Regions from separate parts of the Buttiauxella sp. 3AFRM03 genome, predicted to be linked through region 2. Evidence: riboswitches for the same ligand, from Rfam matches in the RefSeq annotation. Region 2 holds a riboswitch; each other region holds the start of a gene.
What was found. Region 2 has a riboswitch for cobalamin ahead of D8682_RS20825 (cobyrinate a,c-diamide synthase). Riboswitches for the same ligand answer to the same signal wherever they lie in the genome.
Positions count from the first base shown of each region.

Region 1 (10,371 bases), 1.3 Mb from region 2:
GTTAGCCCTTTGGGTAGCGGCGCACTGGCAGGCACGGCTTATGAAATCGACCGTGATCAACTGGCGGGCTGGTTAGGTTTTGCCTCGGCCACCCGTAACAGCCTCGATAGCGTGTCCGATCGTGACCACGTCCTGGAACTGCTTTCTGACGCGTCTATCGGCATGGTTCACTTATCGCGTTTTGCTGAAGACCTGATTTTCTTCAACACGGGTGAAGCGGGCTTTGTTGAGTTATCTGACCGCGTGACATCAGGTTCTTCCCTGATGCCGCAGAAGAAAAACCCAGATGCGCTGGAGCTTATTCGTGGCAAATGTGGCCGTGTGCAGGGTGCGCTGACTGGCATGATGATGACCCTGAAAGGTCTGCCGCTGGCGTACAACAAAGACATGCAGGAAGACAAAGAGGGCTTGTTTGACGCGCTTGATACCTGGCTCGATTGCCTGCATATGTCCGTGTTGGTGCTGGATGGCATTCAGGTGAAGCGCCCGCGTTGTAAAGAAGCTGCAGAGCAGGGTTATGCCAACGCAACTGAACTGGCTGATTACCTGGTCGCGAAAGGGGTTCCTTTCCGTGAAGCGCACCACATTGTGGGTGAGGCCGTAGTGGAAGCGATTCGTCAGGGCAAGGCGCTGGAAGCTTTGTCGCTCGCCGATTTGCAAAAATTCAGTGCGACGATTGGTGACGATGTTTACCCGATTCTGTCTTTGCAATCTTGCCTGGATAAACGTTCAGCCAAAGGCGGCGTGTCTCCGAAACAGGTAGCACAGGCGATTGTCGACGCGAAACAGCGTCTGGTTTAACGTTATCTGCAAGATAAGAAGAGCCTGGCCTTGTGCCGGGCTTGTTTGTTTATAAGGGATAAAAAAAGAGCGGACATAATGTCCGCTAAATGATTCACGTTGGCTTCAGTAGGTCATTCGGAGAACTGAGTTCTCACAACACATTCCAGAGTCGTAGATGGTTTGTGCTGTTGATGGCTATTATTGAACATCAATGGTTGATAGGGATAATCGTTCGTTGCTATGATTTCTATCGCCATGGTCTATCATGGCGCCGGAGGATAGAGAATGAATATTCGTGATCTTGAATACCTGGTGGCGTTATCTGAACATCGTCACTTTCGCCGGGCAGCGGATGCCTGCCACGTCAGTCAGCCAACGCTGAGCGGCCAGATTCGTAAACTTGAAGATGAGCTCGGCGTAATGTTGCTTGAGCGCACTAGCCGAAAAGTATTGTTCACTCAGGCAGGTTTACTGCTGGTGGATCAGGCGCGTACTGTGCTGCGCGAAGTTAAAGTCCTGAAAGAGATGGCGAGCCAACAAGGCGAAGCGATGTCCGGGCCGCTACACATTGGTTTGATCCCAACCGTTGGGCCTTATCTGCTGCCGCAGATTATCCCGATGCTGCATAAAACTTTCCCCAAACTAGAAATGTATCTTCACGAAGCGCAAACCCATCAACTGCTTGCGCAGCTTGATAGCGGCAAGCTTGATTGTGCGATTCTGGCTTTGGTGAAAGAGAGCGAAGCGTTTATTGAAGTACCGTTATTCGACGAGCCGATGATGCTGGCGATTTATCAGGATCACCCATGGGCCGAGCGCGATCGCGTCCCGTTGTCTGATTTAGCGGGTGAAAAGCTGCTGATGCTGGAAGACGGGCATTGTCTGCGCGATCAGGCGCTGGGTTTCTGTTTTGAAGCGGGTGCAGACGAAGATACGCATTTCCGTGCAACTAGCCTTGAAACGCTGCGTAACATGGTTGCGGCAGGCAGTGGAATTACATTATTACCTGCGCTGGCCGTGCCGAATGAGCGTTGCCGTGATGGTGTCGTCTATCTGCCATGTTATAAACCAGAACCGCGCCGGACTATCGGCCTGGTTTATCGTCCGGGTTCTCCGCTGCGTGGTCGCTATGAGCAACTCGCAGAGGCCATCCGTACACACATGGATGGCCATTTTGAGCCAGCGTTAAAACAAGCGGTTCAAGCCGTTTAGTGCCGCAACCCGATAGGCTTCCGCCATGGTCGGGTAGTTGAAGGTGGTGTTAACAAAGTACTCAATCGTGTTGCCGCCACCTTTCTGCTCCATAATCGCCTGGCCGATGTGAATAATTTCAGCCGCGCGCTCACCGAAGCAGTGAATACCTAAAATCTCTTTTGTCTCGCGATGGAAGAGAATTTTTAGCGTACCCACGTTCATGCCAACAATTTGTGCACGAGCCAGGTGCTTGAACTGAGCCCGTCCTACTTCGTACGGCACTTTCATCGAGGTCAATTGCTGTTCGGTTTTGCCGACGGAGCTGATTTCCGGAATGGTATAAATACCGGTCGGAATATCTTCAATCAGATGAGCAGTTGCTTCGCCTTTGACCATCGCTTGCGCGGCAATTCGCCCCTGATCGTAGGCCGCAGATGCCAGGCTTGGATAACCAATCACATCGCCCACGGCATAAATATGCGGCTGTGCAGTCTGGTACATGCTGTTGACCTTCAACAGACCACGGCCATCCGCTTCCAGCCCGACATTTTCCAGTGACAATGAATCGGTATTACCGGTGCGTCCGTTGGCATAAAGCAGGCAGTCAGCTTTCACTTTTTTGCCTGATTTCAACGAGACAATTACACCATCTTCCACACCTTCGATTTTCTCGAACTCTTCGTTGTGGCGAATAACGACACCGCTATTCCAGAAGTGATAAGAGAGCGAATCGGACATCTCTTGATCGAGAAACGCCAGCAGGCGATCGCGGGTGTTAATCAAATCAACCTTAACGTTCATGCCACGGAAAATCGACGCATACTCGCAACCAATTACCCCAGCACCATAAATAATGACGTGGCGTGGTTCGTGGTGCAGGTTAAGAATGGAATCGCTGTCGTACACGCGTGGGTGGCTGAAATCGACTTCTGGTGGACGATAAGGGCGTGAACCACAGGCGATAATAAATTTATCGGCGGTGATCATTTCTACCGAGCCATCGTGGCATTCCAGCGAGATGGTGTGTTCATCTACAAAACGTGCATCGCCCTGCAGCATCTCGCAGCGGTTGCGCTCGTAGAAGCTCTGGCGCATGCGAGTTTGTTGGTTAATAACGCTGTCGGCGTGATTAAGAATGTCGGCGAAGGAAGAACGGAGAAGATGGGTGTGGTCGCTGTATAAAGGGTTTTGATTAAATTCGATAATGCGGCTGACGGCGTGGCGGAGGGCTTTCGAGGGGATGGTTCCCCAGTGGGTACAACCGCCACCCACATTATGGTAGCGCTCGACGACAGCTACCCTTGCTCCAAGTTTCACCAGCCCCATTGCAGCGCCTTCGCCGCCAGGACCGGAACCAATTACTATTGCGTCATAATCGTAGGTGTGTGACATGGTAAGGCTTACCTGTTCTTATACATAAAAGCAACACGATGGTAACATCAACGCCGGGATAACCCAATTGTCGTTGTGCTTTTTACTGCGTAACGCGAGGAGGGTCGCGTAAACAATCATTCACAATCCTGTATAAAAGCAGTTAAGTTATTCTCTGGTATAGTGCGGGCTCGATTTAAGGGATTCAGGCAACATGATGGGTGTAAGAGCGCAACAAAAAGAAAAAACCAGGCGTTCTCTGGTGGAAGCCGCGTTTAGCCAGTTAAGTGCTGAACGAAGTTTTGCCAGCCTGAGTTTGCGCGAGGTCGCTCGTGAGGCTGGTATTGCGCCAACATCGTTTTATCGCCATTTCCGTGACGTTGATGAGCTTGGGCTGACAATGGTCGACGAGAGTGGACTGATGCTGCGCCAGTTAATGCGCCAGGCCCGCCAAAGAATTGCCAAAGGAGGAAGCGTAATTCGTACCTCCGTCTCAACATTTATGGAATTTATCGGTAATAATCCCAACGCGTTCCGTTTGCTTTTACGTGAGCGTTCTGGAACGTCAGCCGCATTTCGTGCCGCCGTCGCGCGTGAAATTCAGCACTTTATTGCGGAACTTGCTGATTATCTGGAACTCGAAAATCGTATGTCGCGCAGCTTTACTGAAGCGCAGGCAGAAGCGATGGTGACGATTGTTTTTAGTGCTGGTGCCGAAGCGTTAGACGTCGATGCCGATCAGCGTCGTCAGCTTGAAGAGCGTCTGGTACTTCAGTTGCGCATGATTTCCAAAGGTGCGTATTACTGGTATCGCCGGGAGCAAGAAAAAATGGCATTGGCTCAAATATCTGAAGAGTGAATGAAGGAAGGGCAATGAAACAGTTACAAGATAGAGGTACGCTCGGGTTAGCGTTTATTGCAGGCCTTGCGATCAACGGAACGTTTGCCGCAGTGTTCAGCTCGGTTGTGCCGTTTTCCATTTTTCCAATTATCGCGCTGGTGCTGACGGTGTACTGTTTGCATCAACGCTACCAAAACCGCACGATGCCGGTGGGTTTGCCAAGTATCGCAGCGGCTTGTTTCGTGTTGGGCGTGTTGCTGTATAGCGCAGTGGTACGCGCTGAATATCCAGCTATTGGCTCCAACTTCTTGCCAGCGGTTCTTTCGGTCGCATTGTTGTTCTGGATTGGTATTAAAATCCGCGCACGTAAATCCCAGGTGACGGAATAGCAGCCTGCTCTAAAACAAAAACGGACGCCGAGGCGTCCGTTTTGCTATTTGCGTGTTAGCCACACACCGCATTCCATATGGTGCGTGTACGGGAATTGGTCAAATAGCGCCAGCCGTGACACGTTATGGGTTTCGCTTAATGTTTCCAGGTTCTCGCAAAGGGTTTGCGGGTTGCAGGAGATATAAAGGATGCGCGGATACGCCTGCACCATTTTCACGGTGTCAGCATCCAGACCACTGCGTGGTGGATCGACGAAAATGGTTTCGCACTGGTAGCTTTTCAGGTCGATACCTTTCAGGCGGTTAAACTCGCGCACGCCATTCATCGCCTGGGTAAAATCTTCCGCGGCCATACGAATGATTTGCACGTTTTCAATTTCATTCGCTTCAATATTGTATTGCGCGGCAGCAACAGACGGCTTGGCGATTTCAGTTGCCAGCACGCGATTAAAGTTGCGAGCCAGTGCCAGCGAGAAGTTACCGTTACCGCAATACAGTTCCAGCAGATCGCCTTTTGAACCGTGCGTGGCATCCAGCGCCCATTCCAGCATATGAACATTCATCGCCGCGTTGGGTTGCGTGAAACTGTTTTCCACCTGGCGATAAATCATCTCTTTACCGGCAACAGTCAAACGCTCATCGATGAAATCCTGATCCAGCTCGATTTTGGTTTTGGTCGCACGGCCAATTAAATGAACATTGAAACCCTGAGCCCGCAGATTGTCGCGCAGTGCTTCAGCGTGTTGCTGCCACTCTTCACCCAATTTCCGGTGGTAAAGCATCGAGACAACCGCCTGGTTGCTCATCGTCGTCAGATAATCAATCTGGAAGAGTTTGTGGCGCAGGGCGGGAATATCACGCACGCCGTCGAGCATCGCAGGCATCAACGCGTTGATAAGTGTGCTGGCTGCCGGGAAGGTGTTAACCCGGATGCGCTGCTTTGTCTCCTGGTCAAACATGATGTGGTACAGGTCGTCTTCATCATGCCAGATACGAAATTCAGCACGCATCCGATAGTGGCTGGTTGGCGAACGGAACACCTCCGGCGCTGGTGCTGCAAAAGGGGCCATCATGCTTTGCAAGCGGGCGACTTTTTCGGCCAGTTGCGCGTCGTACTGTTCAATTGGGAGATGTTCGGGAGTCATGAGCTGCTACCTGTTAATAAAGTCAAACTACGCGGCGATTGTAGGGAATAGGTTGATGATGTCCAGTGCTGTTGCATTTTGATGTGTCTGGACAATCTTATTAACAAAATCGTAGCATAGCGCTTCCGGCCTTTTTACATGAGTTAAAAGGGAACCCAGTGCAACTCTGGGGCTGACGCGCAGCGGTAAGGAACGGTGGGATGAGCGCCAAGTGCAGACACTGCTAAACAAAGCGGGAAGTCATCATCCAGTAGTCACACACCTCCAAGCCCGAAGACCTGCCGGTATACGTCGCAATCTGCATAACTATCGCGTGCTATCGGTTATGTCTGCGGCATCCTTATTGGAAAGCGGATGCTTATTAAAATGATGGTAAAAAAACTTTCGCTGCTTACGGCTCTGTCCGTAACGGCTTTTTCAGGCTGGGCGCAAGACAGCAATTCTGACGATACTCTGGTGGTAACGGCCAACCGTTTTCAGCAACCCGTCAATACCGTTCTGGCGCCAACTGATATTGTGACCCGGGAAGAGATCGACCAATGGCAGGCAAAATCGATGAACGATGTCATGCGTCGTTTACCTGGCGTCGATATTGCTCAGTATGGTGGTCTTGGGCAGAGTTCTTCAATGTCTGTCCGTGGCACCAGCGCCAGCCATGTATTGGTGCTGGTGGATGGTATTCCGCTTGCCCGCCCTGGCATTTCCAACTCCTCGGATGTTAGCCAAATCCCGATTTCTTTAGTGCAGCGCGTGGAATACATTCGTGGCCCACGTTCCGCGGTTTACGGTTCTGGCGCGATTGGCGGCGTGGTTAACATCATCACGCAGAGCGATGAAGAAAAGTCGCAAATCAATGCGGGTGTGGGTTCGGATAGCTATCAGCAATATGATGGTTCCTGGCGCCAGCGTTTTGGCGATACGGTAGCGACAGTGTCTGGCTCATACGAAACCACTAAGGGTTTTAACGTTCAGCCGCATTCTACTTATAGCGGTGATAACGATAGAGATGGTTACCGTAGCAAAAGCTATTGGGCTGGCCTGGAGCATAAGTTTAGCGAGGAGTTTGACGGCTTCTTCCGTACTTATGGCTATTCCAACAACAGCGATTACGATTTAGGTGCGCCTCCTTATACTCCGGCGTATAGCGCAGACGAGCATCAACTCTATAACCAGAACTACGATGCGGGCCTGCGTTTCCATTCCGGGATCTACTCTTCGCAGCTGTTGGCGAGCTATCAAAAAGTGAAGGACTATAACTATAGCAGCGTGTATGGCCGCTATAACGACGGTACGACGCTCGACTATATGACCCAACGCAACGTCCAGTGGGGTAACAACTTTGTTGTCGGGAATGGCTCGATCAGCGCAGGTATTGATTGGCAGCAACAGCGTCTGACTTCTTCTGACACAGTCATGTCTGACAGTTATAACCGTGATAACACGGGCGTCTACTTGAGTGGTCAGCAGCAGTTTGGCGATGTGACCCTGGAAGCTTCAGGTCGTGAAGACCACGACGAGCAATTCGGTTGGCACGGTACATGGCAAACCGCGGCTGGATGGGAATTCGTTGAAGGGTATCGTGCGACAGTTTCTTATGGCACGGGCTTCCTTGCACCTTCCCTCGGGCAACAATATGGCTCCACGCGCTTTGGTATCGACTCCAATCCAAATCTGAAACCAGAAGAATCCAAACAATGGGAAGCTGGGCTTGAAGGATTAACAGGTCCTGTGGACTGGCGTTTGTCTGCTTATCACTACACGATTGAAAATCTGATTACCTACTACTCCGACCCGGTCACTTATGACGGGTCTTATGACAACATCAAATCTGCGACTATCAAAGGACTGGAATGGGTCGGTAGCGTGGATACTGGCATCTTTACTCATAAGCTAACGTTGCAGTATATGGATCCGCGTGATGACCAGAGTGATGAAGTGCTGGCTCGCCGCGCTAAGCGCCAGGCTAAGTACCAGCTCGACTGGGTGATGTTTAACGTGAATATGGATGTAGCGTGGCAGTATTACGGCAAACGCTACGACAACAACACCTCTGCTTATAACCCGACTCAGCAAATTTTGCCGAGTTATAGCACAGTTGATGTAGCGGCTTCATATCCGGTCACCTCTCATCTCACTGTTCGTGGTAGAATCGCCAACCTGTTCGATAAAGATTACGAGACGGTTTATGGCTATCAAACCCCAGGACGGGAATACTATCTCTCTGGCAGCTATACCTTCTAATACACGTCCCACCGTACTGGTTTTTGACTCCGGTGTCGGTGGGCTTTCTGTGTATGATGAAGTCCGGCAGCTTTTGCCTGACCTGCACTACATTTATGCTTTCGACAACGTAGCATTCCCCTACGGCGAGAAAAGCGAAGAGTTCATTGTTGAACGCGTAGTCGAAATTGTTACTGCGGTTCAGGAACGCTACCCACTCGCACTCGCCATCATCGCCTGTAATACGGCAAGTACCGTCTCACTTCCCGCTCTGCGTGAGAAATTCGCATTCCCTGTGGTGGGCGTCGTTCCTGCTATTAAGCCGGCAGCGCGTTTGACGACTAACGGCGTTGTAGGTTTGCTGGCGACTCGCGGCACTGTTCGCCGCCCTTATACTCACGAACTGGTCGCACGCTTTGCGTCGGAATGCAAAATCGAAATGCTCGGTTCGGCAGAGCTGGTGGAATTAGCGGAAGCCAAGCTGCATGGTCAGCCTGTAGATCTTGAGGAACTACGCAAGATTCTTCGTCCATGGCTGCGAATGAAGGAGCCGCCAGATACCGTGGTATTAGGTTGCACCCATTTCCCTCTATTAGAAGAAGAGTTGCTACAAGTCTTACCCGAAGGCACAAGGCTGATAGATTCCGGTGCTGCGATTGCTCGCCGTACTGTATGGCTTTTAGAGCATGAATCTCCGCATGCAGTATCTTCTGATGAGAATATTGCATTCTGTATGGGGCTGACTCCTGAGATTGCACAATTAACACCCGTTTTGCAGCGTTATGGCTTCCCAAGACTAGAAAAACTGGCTGTTCGTAGCAATTTTGAATAAAAAATCGACGGTTGAAATAAAAATTGAAAATAGGGGTTGTCAGCCTCCAGAAAATCCCTATACTGCGCCTCCACTGACACGGCACAACGGCTTACAAACCGGCCCGTCAGCCAGATGAAAAGCGAAAATAAACGCTTGACTCTGAAAGAGGAAAGCGTAATATACGCCACCTCGAGTTAGCAAGCGGAAGCGCGTAACTCACTGCTCTTTAACAATTTATCAGACAATCTGTGTGGGCACTCGCAGGATTGATATCTCAGATACCTTCGGGTATCAAAAAAATATCAAGTCTTGAAGAGTGACCAAGCAGTAATTCATTTAGTTGACTTGTTTAACTAAAGAAGTACTACGAAAGTTAATTTTTGAGCACCGCTTCACGAGTTGAAGCAAATCAAGCTTTTAATTGAAGAGTTTGATCATGGCTCAGATTGAACGCTGGCGGCAGGCCTAACACATGCAAGTCGAGCGGTAGCACAGGGAGCTTGCTCCTGGGTGACGAGCGGCGGACGGGTGAGTAATGTCTGGGAAACTGCCTGATGGAGGGGGATAACTACTGGAAACGGTAGCTAATACCGCATAACGTCTTCGGACCAAAGAGGGGGACCTTCGGGCCTCTTGCCATCAGATGTGCCCAGATGGGATTAGCTAGTAGGTGAGGTAATGGCTCACCTAGGCGACGATCCCTAGCTGGTCTGAGAGGATGACCAGCCACACTGGAACTGAGACACGGTCCAGACTCCTACGGGAGGCAGCAGTGGGGAATATTGCACAATGGGCGCAAGCCTGATGCAGCCATGCCGCGTGTATGAAGAAGGCCTTCGGGTTGTAAAGTACTTTCAGCGAGGAGGAAGGCGTTAAGGTTAATAACCTTGGCGATTGACGTTACTCGCAGAAGAAGCACCGGCTAACTCCGTGCCAGCAGCCGCGGTAATACGGAGGGTGCAAGCGTTAATCGGAATTACTGGGCGTAAAGCGCACGCAGGCGGTCTGTCAAGTCGGATGTGAAATCCCCGGGCTCAACCTGGGAACTGCATTCGAAACTGGCAGGCTAGAGTCTTGTAGAGGGGGGTAGAATTCCAGGTGTAGCGGTGAAATGCGTAGAGATCTGGAGGAATACCGGTGGCGAAGGCGGCCCCCTGGACAAAGACTGACGCTCAGGTGCGAAAGCGTGGGGAGCAAACAGGATTAGATACCCTGGTAGTCCACGCCGTAAACGATGTCGACTTGGAGGTTGTTCCCTTGAGGAGTGGCTTCCGGAGCTAACGCGTTAAGTCGACCGCCTGGGGAGTACGGCCGCAAGGTTAAAACTCAAATGAATTGACGGGGGCCCGCACAAGCGGTGGAGCATGTGGTTTAATTCGATGCAACGCGAAGAACCTTACCTACTCTTGACATCCACAGAATTCGGCAGAGATGCCTTAGTGCCTTCGGGAACTGTGAGACAGGTGCTGCATGGCTGTCGTCAGCTCGTGTTGTGAAATGTTGGGTTAAGTCCCGCAACGAGCGCAACCCTTATCCTTTGTTGCCAGCGGTTCGGCCGGGAACTCAAAGGAGACTGCCAGTGATAAACTGGAGGAAGGTGGGGATGACGTCAAG
Region 1 is NZ_CP033076.1:2,862,941-2,873,311, reverse strand. Features, by position in the region: gene argH (argininosuccinate lyase) at 1-801, shown strand, start outside; gene oxyR (DNA-binding transcriptional regulator OxyR) at 1,069-1,995, shown strand; gene sthA (Si-specific NAD(P)(+) transhydrogenase) at 1,969-3,369, opposite strand; gene fabR (HTH-type transcriptional repressor FabR) at 3,563-4,207, shown strand; gene D8682_RS14870 (YijD family membrane protein) at 4,222-4,578, shown strand; gene trmA (tRNA (uridine(54)-C5)-methyltransferase TrmA) at 4,623-5,723, opposite strand; cobalamin riboswitch at 5,833-6,024, shown strand; gene btuB (TonB-dependent vitamin B12 receptor BtuB) at 6,093-7,964, shown strand; gene murI (glutamate racemase) at 7,909-8,775, shown strand; rRNA gene D8682_RS14850 (16S ribosomal RNA) at 9,176-10,371, shown strand, end outside.
Region 1: linked by a shared signal. The riboswitch ahead of btuB (TonB-dependent vitamin B12 receptor BtuB) and the one ahead of D8682_RS20825 (cobyrinate a,c-diamide synthase) in region 2 are both predicted to bind cobalamin.

Region 2 (10,371 bases):
CCAGATGGGCGACCAGTATTTCCATGCGCGCGTCGGCAATATGGCTGTGGGTATGGAATATTCCGGCGGCGACCTTAATCAGCTTCCCCGGATGCCCGACCAGCACGATCTGACGGAAGCCCAGGCGCACCGCTTCCGAAATCATGTAACCAACAAAGTTGCTCATGGTGACGATGGACTGGCTGTCCACGCCAAGCTGTTCGCGTACGAAACGTTCGCCATGATTGCCAGGCACCATCACGATGCGCTCCAGACCCGCTGCGCGTTTCAGCTCCAGTTCCAGCGCCAGAGAACGCTTCCAGCTCTCTTCCGACATCGGCGTCACAATGCCTGTGGTGCCAATAATCGAGATACCGCCGATGACGCCAAGGCGCGAGTTATAGGTTTTTTGCGCCCGTAGCTCCCCTTCAGGGGCGAAGATTTCCACCTGCGCACCACGCGACGGGCCAATCACTTCACGTACCGCAGATTCAATGGTCTGGCGTGGCGTACGGTTGATCGCGGCACTGCCGACGGGCAAGCCAATGCCTTTGCGGGTGACTTTGCCTACCCCTTCGCCGCCATGAAGGGTTATCTCGCCGGAATCGTTCAGCGCGACTCTGGCAAAAATCAACATGCCGTGGGTGGCGTCAATATCATCACCGCCGTCTTTACGGATAGCGGCGATCGCTTGCTGCCCTTCGATTTGTGGCGATTCAACATTCAGGCACAGCGTCACGCCGGAAGGCGTGGTAATAGAAACCTGATGAATCAGGTGCTGGCGTAATACCATCAGCGCCGCGACTTTTGCCGCCGCCGTTGCGCAGGAGCCGGTGGTATAGCCTTTGCGTAACGCTTTTCCGTTATGCCACACCGGTGCCTCGAAGGATTCGCTCATCACGCCTCCCGCAGGTGATACAGCACGGCGTTGACGATGGCGGCGGCGACATTACTACCGCCCTTACGCCCGCGTGCAGCAATGGCCGGAAGGTCGCTGGCAATCAGCGCATCTTTCGACTCTTCGGCGCCGACGAACCCGACAGGAACGCCAACCACAGCACGCACCGGGGTCGCCTTTTCCAGCAAGCGGAACAGTGCGGTTGGCGCGTTACCAAAGACAAAGATCTTTTCGCCTTCTTCTTGCATCGCCAGATCAACCGCCGCCATAGAGCGCGTGATCGCCAGTTCTTTCGCCTGGTGGACAACGTGGGGATGGCTGATATAGCAACGGCACTCGCCACCGAAACTGGCTAACAGCGTTTTATTGATCCCGGAAAGCGCCATCGTGGTGTCAGTGTAAATCGTGCAGCCGCTGCGCAACGCGGCGCACAAGTTGTCCAGCGCATGTTCGGAAAACCATAAAATATCCAGCCAGTCGAAATCGGCGGTGGTATGGATAACCCGTTTAATCACCGCCTCGTGCAGCTCGCTGGCAAAACGGTATTCTGGCCGGGTTTCCCGGACAATCTCGTCGATAATGACGAAGCTTTTGGCTTCAATCGCTTGTGGTTGTTGTATGTAATTCATCATATTGCCCTCAAACCGCTCCAGACCAGATAACCCGCGCCAGCGCAAACAGCAGCAGCGCCAGCGTGGAAGCCACCCACATCAATTGAATCGTTGCTGAAATATCGCCAACGGCTATCTCGCGGGAAGCCTCTCCGAGCCAGGGTTTGTCCATCCGTTGCCCGAAGTATTCATTTGGCCCGCCGAGACGAATACCTAACGCCCCTGCCACCGTAGCCTCCGACCAACCGCAGTTGGGGCTGCTGTGGTTGTAGCGATCGCGCCAGCCAATACGCAGCGCGTCGATGGCATTGTTGCGGCACATCCACGCGGCAGCACTCAGCAATAACCAACTGATACGCGCCGGAATGAAGTTGGCGAGGTCGTCCATTCGCGCACTAACCATACCGATTGCACGGTATTTTGGGTGTTTGTAGCCGACCATCGAATCCAGCGTGTTGACGGCTTTGTAGGCCATCGCCAGTGGCGCGCCGCCGAGCAGTAAAAAGAACAGTGGTGCTATCACGCCGTCCACGGTGTTCTCCGCAACGGTTTCCACTACCGCGCGATTGATTTGCGGCATTTGCAATTGGGAAGTGTCGCGCCCGACAATCCAGGCGAGTTTTTTGCGGCTTTCCTCGAGATTGCCCTCACTTAACGGCAGCTCCACGTCACGCGCGGCGTCATCGAGGCTGCGGGCAGCAAGCACCGTGAAAATCATCCACACTTCGACAATCCAGCCCAACCAGGGGTGAATGGCATTGGCAAAATGCAGCAGCCCCCACGCCACGCCGAAGGTGGTGCCAACCACGCAGAGCCACATCAAACCACCGCCGATGGACAAGGCCGCTTCGCTACGGCAGTAACGCCGGACGATACGTTGTGCCAACGCTGTCAGTGCGCCAATCCAGCGCACCGGATGCGGCCAGTGGTGAGGGTCGCCCAGCAGACGATCCAGAATCCACGCCACCGCCCAGGCCAGGAGTGTCATTTCGCTCTCCTGGCTGCACTTATCCAGCGATTAAGCAGCGTGGGACGCTGGGCAAAATGAATATGCAGATAGCTGGCGAAGGTATTTCCCACCTGCCAGCCACCCGACCACGCCTGTAAAACTGCGCCGTCGCGGGTTTTGCTGCACGCCATCACCGCAGGGATTTGCGGCGTAAATTCAGAATAATGAAACTCGTGACCACGCAGCGTTTCGCCTGTGTCAGCCAGCAAGGTGGGCGCCAGCGCCCGGCTTTCGCAGTAGCCAAAGCGGGTTAATTTTTTGCCCATCGCGCTATGGCCTTGAATAGCGCCGACCATCGGATAAGTCGCGCCGTGGCTGTCTTGTAGCGAACTGCCGAGGTACATCAAGCCGCCGCATTCGCCATAAATCGCCACGCCTCGTTGGTGGGCTGCGAGGATTTGAGCGCGCATGGTGTGGTTCGCGGATAGCTTTTCGGCGTAGAGTTCCGGATAGCCACCGCCGAGCCAAATCATCTGACATTCCGGTAACTGGCTGTCATGCAGCGGGCTGAAGCGCACAATGCGCACGCCAGCACGCTCAAGAAGAGAAATGTTATCGGGGTAATAGAAGTTGAACGCCTCGTCATCGGCCAGCGCCAGCGTTAACCCTGCTCCACTGCCGGCGGCTGGCAGTTCAGGCCACGCCCCTGAAGGGAGCGCATCACAGACGCTGAGTGCCAGCAACTGGTCGATATCCAGCGTTTTTTCAAGCTGGCTGGCGAAGTCTGCCCAGGGTTGTGAATTGACGACCGACTCGCGTGCGGTGACCAGCCCCAAATGCCTTTCCGGTAACGAAACCCCTTCAACACGGGGAACGTAGCCCAACACCGGCACGCCGCAGTAGCGTTCAATAGCGCTTTTCAACAACTGGTAATGGCTTTCGCTATTCACGCGGTTGACGATCACGCCCGCCAGCTTTAATGCGGGGTCAAAATGTTGAAACCCCATGACCGTCGCGGCAATCGACGTCGAAACAGCTTTCCCATCGACCAGCAGAATCACCGGGCAGTTCAGTTGCTTCGCCATCCCTGCGGTGCTGCAATAATCAGGACTGATGCCGTAGCCATCAAACAGCCCCATCACGCCTTCAATCACCGCCACATCCGCATGCTGCATACGTTCGGCAAACAGCGCATTTAACGTGGCAACCGGCAGCATAAAACGGTCAAGGTTCAGGGAGGCAGTCCCGGTCACGGCGCTATGCCAGCCAGTATCAAGATAGTCAGGGCCAACTTTGCAGGGTTGTACACGCAATCCGCGCTGTGTGAGGAGGCTAAGCAAACCCAGCGTAACCGTGGTTTTGCCACATCCGCTGGAAGTGCCTGCAACAATGAATGTCCTTTTCCTGGCTGCCATACCCCAATCCTGTTCTGGGCGGTACGGGTGCCAGGATGTGCGTTGACCCAGTCTTGCGACTCGACGCTTCTGAGCAACCCACTTCCCACCGAAGTTGTTGTTTTTAGCTAACAGACTGGTCTTCTGGCTTAGCGTCACTCTCACCCGTCCTTCCCAATCTTGCGATCAGTGGTATCACGGGTTCGTCAGCATCACAGCAGCGGGGGCTGCGGGGGATTTAAACCCCCTTCCCAACCACACAATGTGGTGTATCTATTAGCATTGCAGTTAACCGCGTATGCCGTAAATTCACTGTTGCGCATACGTGGAAACATAATTTAAGAATTCTGTTGAATATCGCCAAATAAAAACTCGACACAGGTTATAGCGCCTAAGCAATTAAATTATTGCGCTACGACAATTTATCAGACCAATTAAATTCGCTTACTTTGACACGCCCCACAATTAATTACCTTTTCGTAAAGCAATAACAAAACCTCACTTTTAAATGAAATAACCCTTACACCAAATAGACAAATAAGTTCATGAAAATAAATCATATTAATATGAAAATAAATCAAAGCCATATTATTAGCGCGCAGATATAACATCTTTATTCTTTTTATCGCCATGGCGGATTAAGCTATATTGTGGAAAATCAATAAATCCTATAAAGCGCCATGTCACTATCGCGCAGATATAATTGAGTGAAAAAGGTGGTCAATGTGGCAGTAGCTCAGTGTCCTGCATCCTGTGGCGAGCTTATCCAGGGGTGGATTGTTGGCGGCGAAAAGCTGGTGTCGTGTCCGGTGGACTGGTACAGCACCGTTGAAGTCACCACTGGCGCTCCGCTAGCAAGCGAACTTCCTCTGTCGCGCGCAATGGTGAAACAGCTGCTGGCGCACTGGCAATATCCCGCAGAGTTGAGCCGTGAAATACGCATTGAGCGCCACTCGACGATTCCGCTCGCCAAGGGAATGGCCAGTAGCACCGCAGATATCGCCGCCACGGCGCTCGCTACCGCGAGTTATTTAGGCCGTGAACTCAGTGAACAAACACTGGCGGCGCAGTGTGTTGCACTCGAACCCACCGACAGCACTATTTTTCGCAGCCTGACGTTGTTTGACCATAACAAAGGTGCGACGCGCATCGCCTGTGACTCGCAACCGGCGCTGGATCTGCTGGTGCTTGAAAGCCCACTGACTTTGCGGACTGCAGATTATCACCGCATGGAAAGAAACACGTTGCTGCAACGGCATGCCCCTGAACTGGAAACAGCCTGGGGGAAAATTCAGCAAGCGTGCGCGCAGAACAACCCACGTTTGATGGGTGAAGCCGCCACGCTTAGCGCCGTGGCGAGCCAGAATATTTTGCCTAAACCGGAATTTAACGCCTTGTTATCATTGGTTGAAGAGTGCGATCTCTACGGTATTAATGTCGCGCACAGCGGCAGCGTGGTGGGGTTGTTGTTAGACCGCAACAAGCATGATGTAGAGCGGGTGATAGGGCTATTGACGGAAAAACGCTTAACTCCACACTGGCCGATGCATCACTTGTTGAAGATGGTCGAAGGCGGCGTGGCCTTGCTGTGATCACCGTTAATGGTGTCGGATGACGCTGCGCTTATCCGACCTTGTATCTTGAACCGGTAGCTGGTTAGCTACCGGTTACATGAAACGGAGGAAGCTTGTATCCGACCTGAAGACCTCGATCTTCCGACGTAGCTTAAGCCCTCCGTTTCACCTTTCACGCCACTCAAAATCCGAACGGTAACCAGAAGCTCTGACTTCGCATGTACAAGGCTGGAATGGCGTGTTGGTTCACGTGGAAGGAGATGAAATATGGCTTTTCTCGGTGCTGATATCAGCAAAAATAAAATAGATGTCTGTCTGCTTGTTGCCGGTATTAAGGGTAAGAAAAAGCAGAAAGTCTTCACCAATGAACCCTGTGTGGCCCGCAAAATCATCGACTGGCTGGAGGCCCAAAAATGCGCCTCTGATAATATGACAGTCGTGATGGAAGCCACGGGTATCTACCATGAGAATCTGGCGTATGGGCTTCATGATGCGGGGATTTCTGTCTGCATGGCCAATCCATACCGTGTCCGTGAGTTTGCCTGCGGAATGGATATCCTCACGAAAAATGACACAGTGGACGCATTTGTGCTGGCCTGTTATGGCGAGCTGAAGCATCCCGATGCCTGGGTCCCACCGTCAGTTGAAGTCCGTAAACTCAGGGCGTTGTTGCGTCAGCGCGACGCGCTGAAAGAGGATGTGCAGAGGACGGCCAACCGGCTTGAAAAAGCGCATTCAACCTCGACACCACGGGAGGTCATAGGCTCACTGGAGCGGACACACGGCTGGCTGAGTGATGAACTGGAACGGATAGAAAAGCTCATTACTGACCACACAGATAACGACCCGGGACTGAAGGCCGATCTGGAGCTGCTGAAATCGATAAAATGTGTGAAGGAGCAGGTGGGACGGGAGATGCTGGCACTACTGAAAGACGGGACGTTCAAAAGTGCCTCGCAGGTGGCAGCGTATCTGGGAATAACACCGGTGGAGAGAGTGTCCGGCAGTTCGGTACGCGGGCGGGCACATATGTCAAAAACAGGCCCCTCAATAGTCAGAGCCAAACTGTATGTAGCAGCCCTGAGTGCAATCCGGTGGAATAAACCCGCGAAGGCGATATATGAAAGGCTGGTAGCGAAAGGTAAGGCGAAAAAAGCGGCGCTGGGTGCAGTGATGCGTAAGCTGGTACATATGTGCTTCGGCGTACTGAAAACCCGATTACCATGGGATGAAAATTATGCAGCTACCGCTTGACGTCCAAGACGGTAGCTACGGGATAGCCGTTGTATGGGGACAAGCGTCAGCGTCATCCACCAGTTACGCCGAGGGTGACGGAGGTCGCTGCGCTTATCCGGCCTACGGGATAGTCGTTGTAGGGGGGATAAGCGTCAGCGTTATCCAGCCTACGGGATAGCCGTTGTAGGGGGGATAAGCGTCAGCGTTATCCAGCCTACGGGATAGCCGTTGTAGGGGGGATAAGCGTCAGCGTTATCCAGCCTACGGGATAGCCGTTGTAGGGGGGATAAGCGTCAGCGTCATCCACCAGTTACGCCGAGAGTGACGGAGGTTGCTGCGCTTATCCGGCCTACGGGATAGCCGTTGTAGGGGGATAAGCGTCAGCGTCATCCACCAGTTACGCCGAGGGTGACGGAGGTCGCTGCGCTTATCCGACCTACGGGATAGCCGTTGTAGGGGGGATAAGCGTCAGCGTCATCCACCAGTTACGCCGAGGGTGACGGAGGTCGCTGCGCTTATCCGGCCTACGGGATAGCCGTTGTAGGGGGGATAAGCGCCAGCGTCATCCACCAGTTACGCCGAGGGTGACGGAGGTCGCTGCGCTTATCCGACCTCTGGAGAGGTTTCACTTATGAGTCAGGCGTTAATATCTGGCTCAGCGCCTGAATCAACTGCCGGTTTTCATCTTCGCGACGAACGGCCACCCGATAGAAATGGCTATCAAGCCCCGGATAATTTTCACAGTGGCGAATAAGAATACGCTGCGCTAACAGCGCCGATTTCAGGTTAATGTGTTGATGGGTACATTTGAAAAACAAGTAGTTGGCGGTAGGTTGCCAGACCACCAGTGACGTAAATTGCTTCAGGGCGTGCCATAAATATTCCCGCTGGCGGGCAATATATTGGTGGCTCAAATTGATGTAATCGTCATCAGTCAATAAGTGCTGACCCACGAGTGAAGCAAGCCCATTTATCGACCAGGGCTCGCGGTTATCTTTCAGATGACGAATAGTCGCCCGGTTACCACTTAGCAAATAGCCAAGCCGCAGACCCGGAATGGCAAAAAATTTGGTCAGCGAACGTAACAGGTAGAGATAATTCGAATCCGCCAAACGCGCAGCCAGGCTTGATCCTTGAGGAAGAAAATCAATAAAAGCTTCATCAACAATCAGCGCTATCTGGCTCGTTTCACACAGTTCTACCAGTTCATTTAACAGCTGCGCATCGGGCATCAACCCTGTTGGATTATTCGGCGTGGCAATAAACAGGCAGTCAGGCCGTTGTTGACGAACAGCTTCTAGCAGCTGTTGATCGGGCTGAAAACCCTGTGACTCTTCTAAGCGATATTCAATTACCCGACAACCCTGCTGCGCCAGCGCCCGGCGGTATTCCGCAAAACCGGGCACCAGAAGCATGGCGCTGCGTGGCGATAACGCGCGCACCAGGCCGTAAATCAGTTCCGTGGCACCATTACCGGCAATAACCTGTTCAACATCGCAGTGATTGGCCGACGCCAGCGCCTGATGAAGGTGACGATATTCAACATCCGGATAGCGCTCAATAAGTTCCAGATGAGTAGTGATGAGCGACTTAACTCGTGCAGATAAACCCAGCGGATTGATATTGGCACTGAAATCCAGCAGAGCTTCTGGCGCAATACCGAGCTGTTGGGCGATTTCGACACTATTCCCACCATGTTCACTCATTGGCCGCTCCCGCATTAGCAGACCATATCCTGGATCTCTATCTGGGTGGCCGTAAACGCTAACACGTCATGCAGATTCACCACCTCACCGATAACAATCAGTGCCGGGGCGTGAAGTTGTTGACGCTCAACTTCCAGATGAAGGGTGGCAAGTGTTCCCCGCGCCACTTGCTGGCGTGCCTGGCTGGCGTACATCACCACCGCAGCTGGCGTGTCTGCTGACTTTCCACCGGCGATGAGTTGCTGGCAAATTTCGCTCAGCCGGGTCATTCCCATCAGGATAACCAGCGTGCCGTCGAGCTGCGCAAAGGCATGCCAGTTTTGCGGGTCATTCCCCTGGCACATATGGCCGGTAATGATATGGAAACTGGAGGCGTAATCGCGATGCGTCACCGGGATCCCCGCGTACACTAAGCCGCCAATCGCGGAACTGATGCCAGGTACCACCTCGAATTTCAGCCCTTCTTTGGCCAGTTCTTCCACTTCTTCCGCGCCACGGCCAAAAACATACGGGTCCCCGCCTTTTAGACGGACAACCTGTTTGTTCATGCGGGCATATTCCACGAGGATGGCATTAATTTCTGACTGAGGAATCGGGTGGTGATTGGGGTTTTTACCAACGTTAATAATGAGACAGTTTTTTGGCGCCTGTTTTAATAGTTCAGGGTTAACTAACCGGTCGTGAACAATCACTTCTGCGTGACGGATCGCATGTAATCCTTTTACGGTAATTAAAGAAACATCACCGGGGCCAGCACCAACAAGCCAGACTTTCCCTTCATTCATAGAATCATCCTAAATGGTCAGTATTAAAATTAACGGCAACATCGTAATTTGGCGCTTAAATTCACGCACATTATTCAGGAGTCTTCTTTAAAAATACTTGATGGGCTTCTCATTATTTATTGAGTTTAAAGAAAGATCTCATACGCAAATATCAAAAATCGGCAAATAGAGACTAATGATTAATTTAATTAAGTCTGTTTGCTGCCGACATAGCAAATTAACACATCAATATTAACATCTTATTAACCAAAAAACCCATAATCACCTGACACCTATTTATATAGCACCTGCAGTACACACTTAATAAATAAAAAACCGTTAAGCAATTCACACTTTTATTTATAGATCCTTCTTAATTAATTATTATTCATGAATGCATTTAGATTAAACACAAAATAAGATTCAGATCACAAACATGAAAACACACCTGTTCACCATTATAATTAAAATAATAAAAACCCCAGGAAAAATAATCATAACATACTGATATTAAACATTATTTATAAAACACACTTCACAACAATCATTTTTAGAAAGATATTCTGAAAATAGATCAATTGCTTCAATTACATCAGACAAAGAAACTCCAGCTCAGTTAAAAGGCGCAATCAGCCTGCGCAATAAATAATAGCAATAGCTCTTACTTTCTGATTATCAGCCCTACAGAGGATTATTAATGAAAAAATCAACACTTGTTATTGGCGTCATTGGTGCTGACTGCCATGCGGTAGGCAATAAAGTTTTGGATCGCGTTTTTACTGCCCATGATTTTCGCGTAATCAATCTTGGGGTGATGGTGAGCCAGGATGAATATATCGATGCTGCTATCGAAACGGGTGCCGATGCGATTGTGGTGTCGTCAATTTATGGCCACGGTGACATCGACTGCCTCGGTCTGCGCGAGCGTTGTATTGAACGCGGTATCGGCGACATTCTGCTGTACGTTGGCGGCAACCTGGTGGTCGGCAAGCATGACTTTGGGGATATCGAGACCAAGTTCAAAGAGATGGGCTTTAACCGCGTCTTTGCCCCAAGCCACGATCTTGAAAGTGTTTGTTCTCTGATAACAAACGACATTGACCAACGCTGCCTTGAAGAGGCCATCTGATGCAAATTGTCTCTGTCGACATCGGCTCGACGTGGACCAAAGCAGCCCTCTTCGCTCGGGAGGGGGATGCGTTAACGTTGGTGAACCACGTCCTGACCCCAACCACAACGCACCACCTGGCTGACGGTTTC
Region 2 is NZ_CP033076.1:4,142,539-4,152,909, reverse strand. Features, by position in the region: gene cbiD (cobalt-precorrin-5B (C(1))-methyltransferase CbiD) at 1-877, opposite strand, end outside; gene D8682_RS20835 (cobalt-precorrin-8 methylmutase) at 877-1,506, opposite strand; gene cbiB (adenosylcobinamide-phosphate synthase CbiB) at 1,517-2,476, opposite strand; gene D8682_RS20825 (cobyrinate a,c-diamide synthase) at 2,473-3,852, opposite strand; cobalamin riboswitch at 3,948-4,123, opposite strand; gene D8682_RS20820 (L-threonine kinase) at 4,557-5,423, shown strand; gene D8682_RS20815 (IS110 family transposase) at 5,673-6,659, shown strand; gene cobD (threonine-phosphate decarboxylase CobD) at 7,271-8,347, opposite strand; gene cobA (uroporphyrinogen-III C-methyltransferase) at 8,362-9,132, opposite strand; gene glmS (methylaspartate mutase subunit S) at 9,809-10,240, shown strand; gene glmL (methylaspartate mutase accessory protein GlmL) at 10,240-10,371, shown strand, end outside.

Region 3 (10,371 bases), 730 kb from region 2:
AACCACATCACCCTGACAATGGATTGTTTCCCTGCACAAGAGTGGTGTATAAGCATACAGTGTTTTTAAATCTGTCAGGAGGTCATATGGAATTTAACGTACAACAAGTGAATGAACGTAAAGTCGCTGGTTTTCATATGGTTGGGCCGTGGGAACAAACGGTCCATCAGGGCTTTGAGCAACTTGCCCTGTGGGTCAAAACCCACCAGATAGCCGGGGAAGAATGGCTGGCGGTTTATTACGACAACCCCGACGTTGTACCCGCAGAAAAACTGCGCTGCGACACCGTGGTCTCGGTGGCTGAAAACTTTACCGTGCCGGATAACAGTGAAGGCGTGATTGTGACGAGCATCCAGGGCGGCCAGTATGCGGTGGCACGCGCCCGGGTTGATGACAACGACTTTGCCAAGCCGTGGAATCTGTTTTTTGACAGCGTCCTTGCTAATAATAGCTACCAGATAACCGGAAAACCCTGCTTCGAACACTATCTTAACGATGGTTCAGAAAGTGGAGTCTGGGAAATAGACATGTATATTCCGGTGGCAGATCAAGTCTGATGCTAAAGGGGGCTTATGCCCCCTAACTTTGTGATGTTCATTCCATAAAAACAGGTACAATCCCGTTTTTTATTTTCTGGGGAACTGAGTGTGCGTCCTGACAAATCACTAAGCCCATTTGAGATCCGCATATACCGCAATTACCGTATCGTGCATGGGATCCGCATCGCACTGGCTTTTATTCTCACCTTTCTTATTGTTCATCTTCTGAAAGTGCCCGAAGGGACATGGCCGTTGATCACGCTTGTGGTGGTCATGGGGCCGATCTCTTTTTGGGGCAACGTCGTGCCACGCGCCTTTGAGCGAATTGGTGGGACGATATGCGGTGCAGTCATGGGACTTGTGGCGCTGAAACTTGAGCTGTTCTCGCTACCGCTGATGTTGGTGTGGTGTGCCATTGCCATGTTCATCTGCGGCTATCTGGCGCTGGGGAAACGCCCGTATCAGGCTCTGCTGATTGGCATCACCCTTGCGGTGGTGGTTGGCGCACCGGCAGGAGACATGGAAATTGCCCTTTGGCGCAGCGGCGATGTCATCTTCGGCTCGTTGCTGGCGATGTTATTTACCAGCATTTATCCGCAGCGCGCCTTTATCCACTGGCGCATACAAATGGCGAACTTCGTCACTGCCTTTGGTCGGGTTTACAACGCGGGCTTCTCACCTAATTTATTAGAGCGCCCAAGGCTTGAAAAACACTTACACAAAGTGTTGAGTGATGTCGTAAGAATGCGTGCACTCATCGGGCCAAGCAGCAAAGAAACGCATATTCAAAAGTCTATCTTCGAGGCAATACAAACCGTCAGCCGCAATCTGGTGTGCACTCTTGAGTTGCAGGTCAACGCTTACTGGGCATCAAGGGAAAGCCACTTCCTGATGATCAACGCACACACGCTGCGCGAAACGCAACAAATGACCCAGGGCACGCTTGCCGCCATCGCACTGGCCTTGCACGATGGCAACCCGTCGACGATTTCAGCGAACAATGAAAAGCTGACTGAAATCGTCAGCGAGTTGCGCGAGCTCATACAAAATGGCCAAAATGGGAAACTTCAGGAAACGCCTATTCATGGTTACGTCTGGCTGAGTCTGGAACTTGCTCGTCAACTAGAATTGCTGTCGCAGTTGATCTGTCGCGCGTTACGCAAATAATTGCTCAGCCTGGTGTGAATTGCTGGTTTCGATTCAGCAGCAATTGAGGTTAAGATAGCGAAACAATGAATTATCAGCGGCTGCCGCTACCATTAAGGTTATCTTATGGCGGCTGTCTTAACGAATCCGAGTATGAAATTAGCAGGGGTATAAAAATGGAACCAATCAAACCATCTTTCCAGGACGTGCTTGAGTTCGTGCGTCTGTTCCGTCGCAAAAACAAACTGCAGCGTGAAATCCAGGACGTACAGAAAAAGATCCGTGATAACTCAAAACGTGTTCTGCTGCTTGATAACCTGAGCGACTACATCAAACCGGGTATGAGCATTGAAGCTATTCAAGGCATCATCGCCAGCATGAAAACCGACTATGAAGACCGTGTTGATGACTACATCATCAAAAACGCTGAACTGTCTAAAGAGCGTCGTGAAATTTCCAAAAAACTGAAAGTCATGGGCGAAATCAAGGCCGATTAATTAGCTGTCGTAGTGTGGATAAGCGAAAGCGTCATCCACCGTTTGCGCCAGTGTTGTCGGATGGCGCTTCGCTTAGCTGACCTACGCAGAGTTTTTCCAACAGTGTTACCAACCGCCGCCAGGCGGTTTTTTTTATCCCCAGTCTCTGGGGGCAGATACGCGTCAGCGACATTTACCGTAAAGATTAAAAAATCAGTAAAAATTGTCATAGCGCAACTCTCGAAATCTATTAGCTTTTACACTGTGTCTGCTTTTAAATATTTAAGAGTGTGATGCTTTGAAGGTCATGCTCGCAATAACTGACTCGTTTATGCCACGCGATTAACCAAAATAGTCCGTGGCTGGGAAGGGGGTGACAATCCCCCGCAGCCCCCGCTGCTGTGATGCCGACGAACCCGCAAAACCACTGATCTAATGATTGGGAAGGGCGGGCGAGAGAGACGCTAAGCCAGAAGACCGACTTGTCATCCTTATTCTCAACAACTCCTTCGGTGGGAAGTCAGTTGTCATCAGATGCGTGCAGCCTCAGGGTGCGCGTACGTGCTGACATCCGTGCTTTGCCGAAACAGTGATAAGGCAACCATGGCAGCGGCAGCAAAACACGCATTCGTCATTGCAGGCACCAGCAGCGGCTGTGGTAAAACCACCGTCACGCTCGGGCTGCTCCGCGCCTTCATGCAACGCAACCTTTGCGTTCAACCCTTCAAAATTGGCCCCGACTACCTCGACAGCGGTTGGCACAGTGCAGTAAGTGGCATTGCCTCGCGCAATCTCGATGCTTTCATGTTGCCCACTTCCACGCTAAATGGTTTGTTCGCTAAACAAATGCAGCACGCAGATGTCGCCGTCATCGAAGGGGTGATGGGGTTGTACGACGGCTACGGCACCGACCCCAACTATTGCAGCAGCGCCGCGATGGCTAAACAGCTCGGTTGCCCGGTGATATTGCTGGTCGACGGCAAAGCGGTGTCTACCTCCATTGCCGCCACTGTCATGGGCTTCCAGCGCTTTGACCCAACGCTAAACATCGCAGGCGTTATCCTCAATCGCGTCAACAGCGACAGCCACTACCAGTTACTTGCTGATGCCATCACCCGTTACTGCGGCTTGCCCGTCTTAGGGCGCTTGCCGGTGATGGCCGATGTCGAGTTACCGTCGCGCCACCTCGGCCTGGTTCCGGCACAAGAACACTCCCCGCAAGATGAACGCTGGCAGCGCCTGGTGCAGCAAATTGAAGAAACCGTTAACCTCGACCATCTTCTGGCGTTATCTCGCCTTAATACCCTGCCTCAGGGTGCTGCGCCCGCCATTGCTGATGCCGCACTGGCCGACGGGCTAACACTCGCCCTTGCTGAAGACGAAGCTTTCAACTTCTACTATCCCGATAACCTCGAAATGCTCGAGCACGCCGGGGTGAAAATCCAGCGCTTCAGCCCGCTGCATGACGCAAAAATCCCTGACTGCCAGATGATTTGGCTTGGCGGTGGTTACCCCGAAGTCCATGTGGCAAAACTCGCCGCGAACAGTCGCATGCGCGAATCCCTGCAAGCTGCCCATCAACAGCACATTCCGCTGTATGCCGAATGTGGCGGCTTAATGTATTTGGGCGAAACGCTGACTGACAGCGAAGGCGAAACCCACGCGATGTGCGGCGTGTTGCCAGGCCATAGCCAGATGGGCCAACGCCTGACACGTTTTGGCTATTGCGAGGCCACCGCTGTGCAAAACACCTTGCTGGCGAAAAAAGGCGAAACCTTGCGTGGCCACGAATTTCATTACTCCGATTTCAACGGCCCGTTGCCCGCAGCGTTAGATTGCTGCAAATGGCGTGATGGTGTCGCCGTTTCCCGCTGGCAGGGAGGCGTTCAGCAGCAGGCGACTTTTGCCAGCTACCTGCATGTCCATTTCGCTCAACGCGCGAATTTGCTCAACCCCTGGCTAACGCTTGCGAGGAATCACCTATGACATTGCTTGCCTGGGCCATGGCCTGGCTGCTGGATTACTGGTTTGGCGACCCGCCGCACTGGCCTCATCCGGTGCGCTGGATAGGCAATCTAATCACCGTAACCCAACGCATTATTCGCCAATTTTGCAAAAGTGACCGCGCGCTGAAAATCGGTGGTGGCGTGCTGTGGCTGGTGGTGGTCGGCACCACATGGGGCGTGAGCTGGGGCGTATTGTATCTCGCCAACCTGCTGCATCCGTGGCTCGGGTGGTTAGTCGAAGTGTGGATGATTTACACCGTACTTGCCGCACGTTGCCTGAGCGATGCCGCACTCGACGTTTACCGCGCGCTCAAACATGGAACCCTTGCCGAAAGCCGCGAAAAATTGTCGTGGATTGTTGGGCGCGACACCTCGCAACTTGAGCGCCCGCAAATCACTCGCGCGGTGGTAGAAACCGTGGCTGAAAATAGTGTCGATGGCGTGATAGCTCCGCTGTTTTTCCTGCTGTTAGGCGGCGCACCGCTGGCGATGGCCTACAAAGCGGTCAACACGCTGGACTCGATGGTGGGGTACAAAACTGAAAAATACCGTGCCATTGGTTATGTCAGCGCCCGGCTCGATGACCTTGCCAATTATTTTCCTGCTCGCCTGAGCTGGCTGCTACTGACCATCGCCGCTTTTTGCTTACGGGCTAATCCCCGTCAGGCTCTGCGCATTGGCTGGCGCGATCGCTATCAACACAGCAGCCCAAACTGTGCCTGGTCTGAAGCCACGGTTGCAGGCGCACTAGGGATCAGGCTCGGTGGGCCGAACACCTATTTTGGCGAGCGGGTAGAAAAACCGTGGATGGGCGATGAGCATCGCGGCGTCGCCATCGACGACATTACCCGCACTATTCAACTGATGATGTTGGCTTCCCTGTTGGCTTTACTGCTCTTTGCTGCCATGCGCGCACTCGTGCTCGGCATCGCTTAAGGACACCCGATGAACTACCTGCAACAACCGCAGCTTATTGAACAACACAGCTTTGAAATCATTAGCGAAATAATTGCTGCTGAGCACCCAGCGTATCGTTTTAACGATGCGACCGAGGAAGCGATAATCAAACGGGTTATCCACACCACCGCCGATTTCGAGTGGCTGGATATTCTGTGGTTTTCGCCGGATGTCATTGCACAACTGACAAACAGTTTGCAGCGCGGCTGCACCTTGTACACCGACACCACCATGGCGCTCTCAGGCATTAATAAAACCCTGTTGGCCGAGTTTGGTTGCAGTTGCCGCTGTTATATCAGCGACCCACGCGTGGTGGCTCATGCCAAAGAACAGGGCGTGACCCGCTCGATGGCGGCAGTGGATCTTGCCTTAGAGGAACAGGGCGAAAAGATCTTCGTCTTCGGCAACGCGCCTACTGCACTGTTTCGCTTGCTGGAAAAAGGCGCACAACCGGCGGCGGTAATCGGCGTACCAGTCGGTTTTGTCGGGGCGGAAGAGTCCAAAGAAGCGCTGGTGGAAAGCGGCTTACCGGCGATTGCGGCGCGTGGGCGCAAAGGCGGCAGCAACGTTGCGGCGGCGATTGTCAATGCGCTGCTTTATAGCCTGCGGGAGGCTCAGTGAGCGAACAACCTGCCGATTGCGTCTGGCATAAAGGTAAGGCGTATCGCAAAGGGTACACCACCGGTTCTTGCGCTACGGCGGCGGCAAAAGTCGCCGCACTCATGGTGCTGCGCCAGCACGTCATTGACCAGGTTTCAATCGTGACACCGTCTGGCGTCACGCTACACCTCAACGTTGAAATGCCCGTCATCGAAGGCCAACAGGCGACGGCGGCTATCCGCAAAGACGGCGGCGATGATGTCGACGCCACCCACGGCATGCTGATATTTGCCCGCGTGCAGCTCAACAACAGCGGCACTATCACCCTGCGCGGCGGCACCGGTATTGGCGTGGTCACACGCAAAGGTATCGGCTTGCCTATTGGCGAATCAGCAATCAACCGCACGCCACGCCAGACAATTGACGCGGCGGTACGTGAAGTGATTGGCCCTGAGCGCGGTGCGGAAATTGAAATTTTTGCCCCGGAAGGCGAGGCGCGCGCGCAGAAAACCTATAACCATCGCCTCGGGATTTTGGGCGGCATTTCAATCATCGGCACCACCGGCATTGTGATGCCGATGTCTGAAGAGAGCTGGAAACGTTCGCTGGCGTTAGAGCTGGAAATGAAACGCGCAGCCGGGCTGGATAAAGTGATTCTGGTACCGGGCAACCACGGCGAACGCTTTGTGCGCGAACAGCTGCAACTGGATGGTGAATGTGTGGTGACGATGAGTAACTTTGTCGGCTACATGATTCAGGAAGCAGTGCGCCTCGAATATCGCCATATCGTGCTGATTGGCCACCCCGGCAAACTGGTGAAAGTCGCCGCCGGAATTTTCCACACCCACAGCCACATCGCCGACGGGCGCATGGAAACGCTGGTCGCTCACCTCGCGTTAATGGGCGCGCCGTTTGCGTTACTCGAAGCCGTCAACCAGTGCGACACCACCGAAGCGGCGCTCGAAATCATTACGGAACAGGGCTGGCAAAGGGTGTTTGAACGCCTGGCAATGCGTATCTGTGAGCGCGTTGCCGAGATGCTGCGTTTTACCCAATCCCCGCCAAAATGTGACGCCATTTTGTTCTCGTTCGAAAACCAGGTGTTAGGCAGCAGCCGTCCGGTCGCAGAGATTGCCGGGGAATTAGCGGGAGAAAAGCGATGCTAACCGTGGTCGGAATTGGGCCTGGTGCCACGGAATACCTCACTTTGCAGGCGCACGCTGCAATTAATGAAGCGCAGATTCTGGTCGGTGGTGCACGTCAGTTGGCGATGTTTGCTGATATCGGCGCTGAAACCCGTCTGCTGGATAGCGATCTTGACGGCTTAATTTCTTGGCTCCGCGAGCGCCTGGATAAGCGCGTCGTGGTGCTGGCCTCGGGCGATCCGCTGGTTTACGGCATCGGCAAACGGCTGGCGGCGAATTTCCCGCCCGAACAGTTACGCATTATGCCAGGCATTAGCTCTATCCAATATCTGTGCGCTAAAGCAGCGGTTGATATGAACGACTTATGGATAACCAGCAGCCACGGGCGTGAACCTGATTTCAATGCCATTGCGGCGCATCAAAAAGTGGCAATGGTGACGGACCAAATCATCGATCCTTACGCCATCGCCCAGGCCATGCTGATGCGCGGCCTGAACCCGACGCTCATTATTGGCGAGAACCTGTCGTCAGCGGATGAACGAATCCATCGCTTGCCAGCCAGTGATGTGGCGCAAAGCTACGCGATGAACGTAGTGGTGATCCTCAATGAAAGATGAACTTTTTTTACGCGGTGCCCGCGTGCCGATGACCAAAGAAGTGGTGCGTACTCAGGCGCTGGATCGCCTGCAATTACAGCACGCCACGCACTTGATCGACATCGGCGCTGGCACCGGCAGCGTGTCGCTGGAAGCGGCAATACGCTACCCACAATTGCAAGTTAGCGCGATTGAACGCAACCCCGATGCACTGGCGTTAATGGTGGAAAACCGCCAGCTCTTTAACTGCCCGAACGTTGAAATCATCAGCGGCTACGCGCCAGTTGAGTTGAATGTGATGGCCGATGCGGTGTTTATCGGCGGCAGCGGCGGGCAATTAACCGAGCTTATCGACTGGTCGCTGGCCCATTTGCATCCTGCCGGGCGGCTGGTGATGACCTTTATTCTGCAGGAAAACTTAACCTGCGCCTTAGCGCATCTCGAGCAGTGCGCTGTGAGCGAAGTTGACTGTCTGCAATTGCAGGTCGCGCAATTCACCAGACTTGGCAGCGGGCACTACTTCAAACCGAACAACCCCACGTATTTGATTTCTTGCCTCAAGGAAGGAAGCCATGACTGAACAATTTGATACCCGCAAAGTGTGGTTTGTTGGTGCGGGGCCAGGCGACAAAGAACTGATCACCCTGAAAGGCTACCGCGTTTTGCAACAAGCGGAAGTGGTGATTTACGCCGGATCGCTGATTAACCCTGAACTGCTCGACTACTGTCCGCCAGGCGCGCAATGCCATGACAGCGCCGCACTTAATCTTGAAGAAATCATTGAACTGATGGAGAACGGCGTAAACGCGGGCAAGCTGGTGGTACGCCTGCAAACCGGCGATCTCTCGCTGTACGGCTCGATTCGTGAGCAGGGCGAAATGCTGACTGAGCGTGGAATTGGCTATGTTTCTGTGCCGGGTGTGAGCGCATTTCTGGGGGCTGCCGCGCAACTTGGCGTGGAATACACCGTGCCGGAAGTCTCGCAAAGTTTGATTATCACGCGCATTGAAGGCCGCACGCCGATGCCTGCGCTCGAACAGTTAGAAGCATTCGCACAGCACCAAACTTCGATGGCGATTTTCCTTTCTGTGCAGCGCATTAACCGCGTGGCAGAGCGCCTGATTGAAGGGGGTTACCCTGCGGATACGCCAGTCGCGGTGGTCTACAAAGCGACCTGGCCCGACTGCCAGGTGTTACGCGGCACCCTGACCACCATCGCCGAACAAGTGCGTGAAGCCGGAATTCGCAAAACCGCGCTGATCATGGTCGGGGCATTCCTCGGCGAGGAGTACCACTACTCGAAACTTTATGACGCAGGGTTCAGCCATGAATACCGCAAAGCCTGAGTCGATGGCGCTGTTTTGTCTCACCCCTGGCGGCGTGGCGTTAGCCGAACGGTTGCGCGCGACCCATCCACTGACCTGTTTCACCAGTGAAAAACTGCTGCAACCGGGGTTTATCCCGTTCGGCGGCAGCTTCGCGCAAACCGTGCAACAGGCATTTAGTCAATATTCGGCGCTGGTATTTATCGCCGCTACGGGAATTGTCGTGCGGGTGATTGCACCGCTGGTGAATGACAAGCTGCACGACCCGGCGGTGGTGGTGATGGATGAACGCGGCGAGCATGTGATCAGCCTGCTTTCCGGCCATCTTGGCGGCGCGAATCAACTCACGCGCCAGCTCGCCGCCACCCTGGGGGCCGATCCGGTCATTACCACCGCCACCGATGTTAACCAACTGGCGGCACTCGATACGCTGGCGGCAGCGCTTGACGCCACAATGCAGGATTTCCGCCAGACGGTGAAAACCGTCAACCAAATGTTGGTCAGCCAGCAGCGCGTTGGCCTGTGGTGGGACAGCGAATTTGCGCCACACGCCGAGCGATACGACACGCGCGGTTTTATCCCGGTCGACAATCTTGATGCGCTGCCAGAGCTGGATGCGTTGGTGTGCGTCACGCTGCGCAATGCGTTACCGCCACAGACGATCCCGCTGTTTAAAGTGGTGCCGAAGCGCGTGGTTGCGGGGATTGGCTGCCGTCGTGATACCGCGCCACACACCGTCGCCAGCTTGTTAAACCAGCAACTGGCGGACAATCATTTCGACCCGCTAGCCTTGCGGGCGATTGGCAGTGTGTCCCTCAAGCAGGACGAACCCGCGTTGTTAGAACTGGCACACCTGCGACAAATCCCTTTCGAAATCTTTAGCGTTGACCAACTTGCCCAGCATGAATATCGCTTTCCGGCGTCGGAATTTGTGCGCCTCACCGTCGGCGTGGGCAGCGTGTCACAACCCGCTGCGTGGCTGATGAGCAACGGAAACCTGGTGGGCAACACGCTGCGCGAGCAGGGCGTCACCATAACTTTAGGAGTTTCAGACAGATGTTAACGGTAATTGGCATTGGCCCCGGCAGTGAAGCCATGATGACCCAGGAAGCGATTGCGGCCTTGCAGGAAGCGGAAATTGTCGTCGGTTATAAAACCTATACCCACCTGGTGAAGCCATTAACCGGCGACAAACAGGTGATCAAAACCGGCATGTGCAAAGAAATCGAACGCTGCCAGACCGCCATCGAACTGGCGCAAGCCGGGCATAACGTGGCGCTTATCAGCAGCGGCGACGCCGGAATTTACGGCATGGCAGGGCTGGTGCTGGAGCTGGTGACTTCGCAGCAACTGGATATTGAAGTGCGTCTTGTGGCGGGTATTACCGCCAGCATCGCCGCCGCGTCATTGCTCGGCGCGCCATTGATGCACGATTTTTGCCATATCAGCCTCAGCGATTTATTAACCCCGTGGCCGGTTATTGAAAAACGCATTATTGCTGCCGCGTCTGCCGACTTTGTTATCTGCTTCTACAACCCGCGCAGCCGTGGCCGCGAAGGGCACCTGGCACGTGCGTTCGAA
Region 3 is NZ_CP033076.1:4,872,400-4,882,770, forward strand. Features, by position in the region: gene sbmC (DNA gyrase inhibitor SbmC) at 87-557, shown strand; gene D8682_RS24190 (FUSC family protein) at 648-1,706, shown strand; gene D8682_RS24195 (DUF496 family protein) at 1,862-2,182, shown strand; cobalamin riboswitch at 2,485-2,662, shown strand; gene D8682_RS24200 (cobyrinate a,c-diamide synthase) at 2,765-4,147, shown strand; gene cbiB (adenosylcobinamide-phosphate synthase CbiB) at 4,144-5,103, shown strand; gene D8682_RS24210 (cobalt-precorrin-8 methylmutase) at 5,113-5,745, shown strand; gene cbiD (cobalt-precorrin-5B (C(1))-methyltransferase CbiD) at 5,742-6,890, shown strand; gene D8682_RS24220 (cobalt-precorrin-7 (C(5))-methyltransferase) at 6,884-7,486, shown strand; gene D8682_RS24225 (decarboxylating cobalt-precorrin-6B (C(15))-methyltransferase) at 7,476-8,045, shown strand; gene D8682_RS24230 (cobalt-precorrin-4 methyltransferase) at 8,038-8,811, shown strand; gene cbiG (cobalt-precorrin 5A hydrolase) at 8,792-9,853, shown strand; gene D8682_RS24240 (precorrin-3B C(17)-methyltransferase) at 9,847-10,371, shown strand, end outside.
Region 3: linked by a shared signal. The riboswitch ahead of D8682_RS24200 (cobyrinate a,c-diamide synthase) and the one ahead of D8682_RS20825 (cobyrinate a,c-diamide synthase) in region 2 are both predicted to bind cobalamin.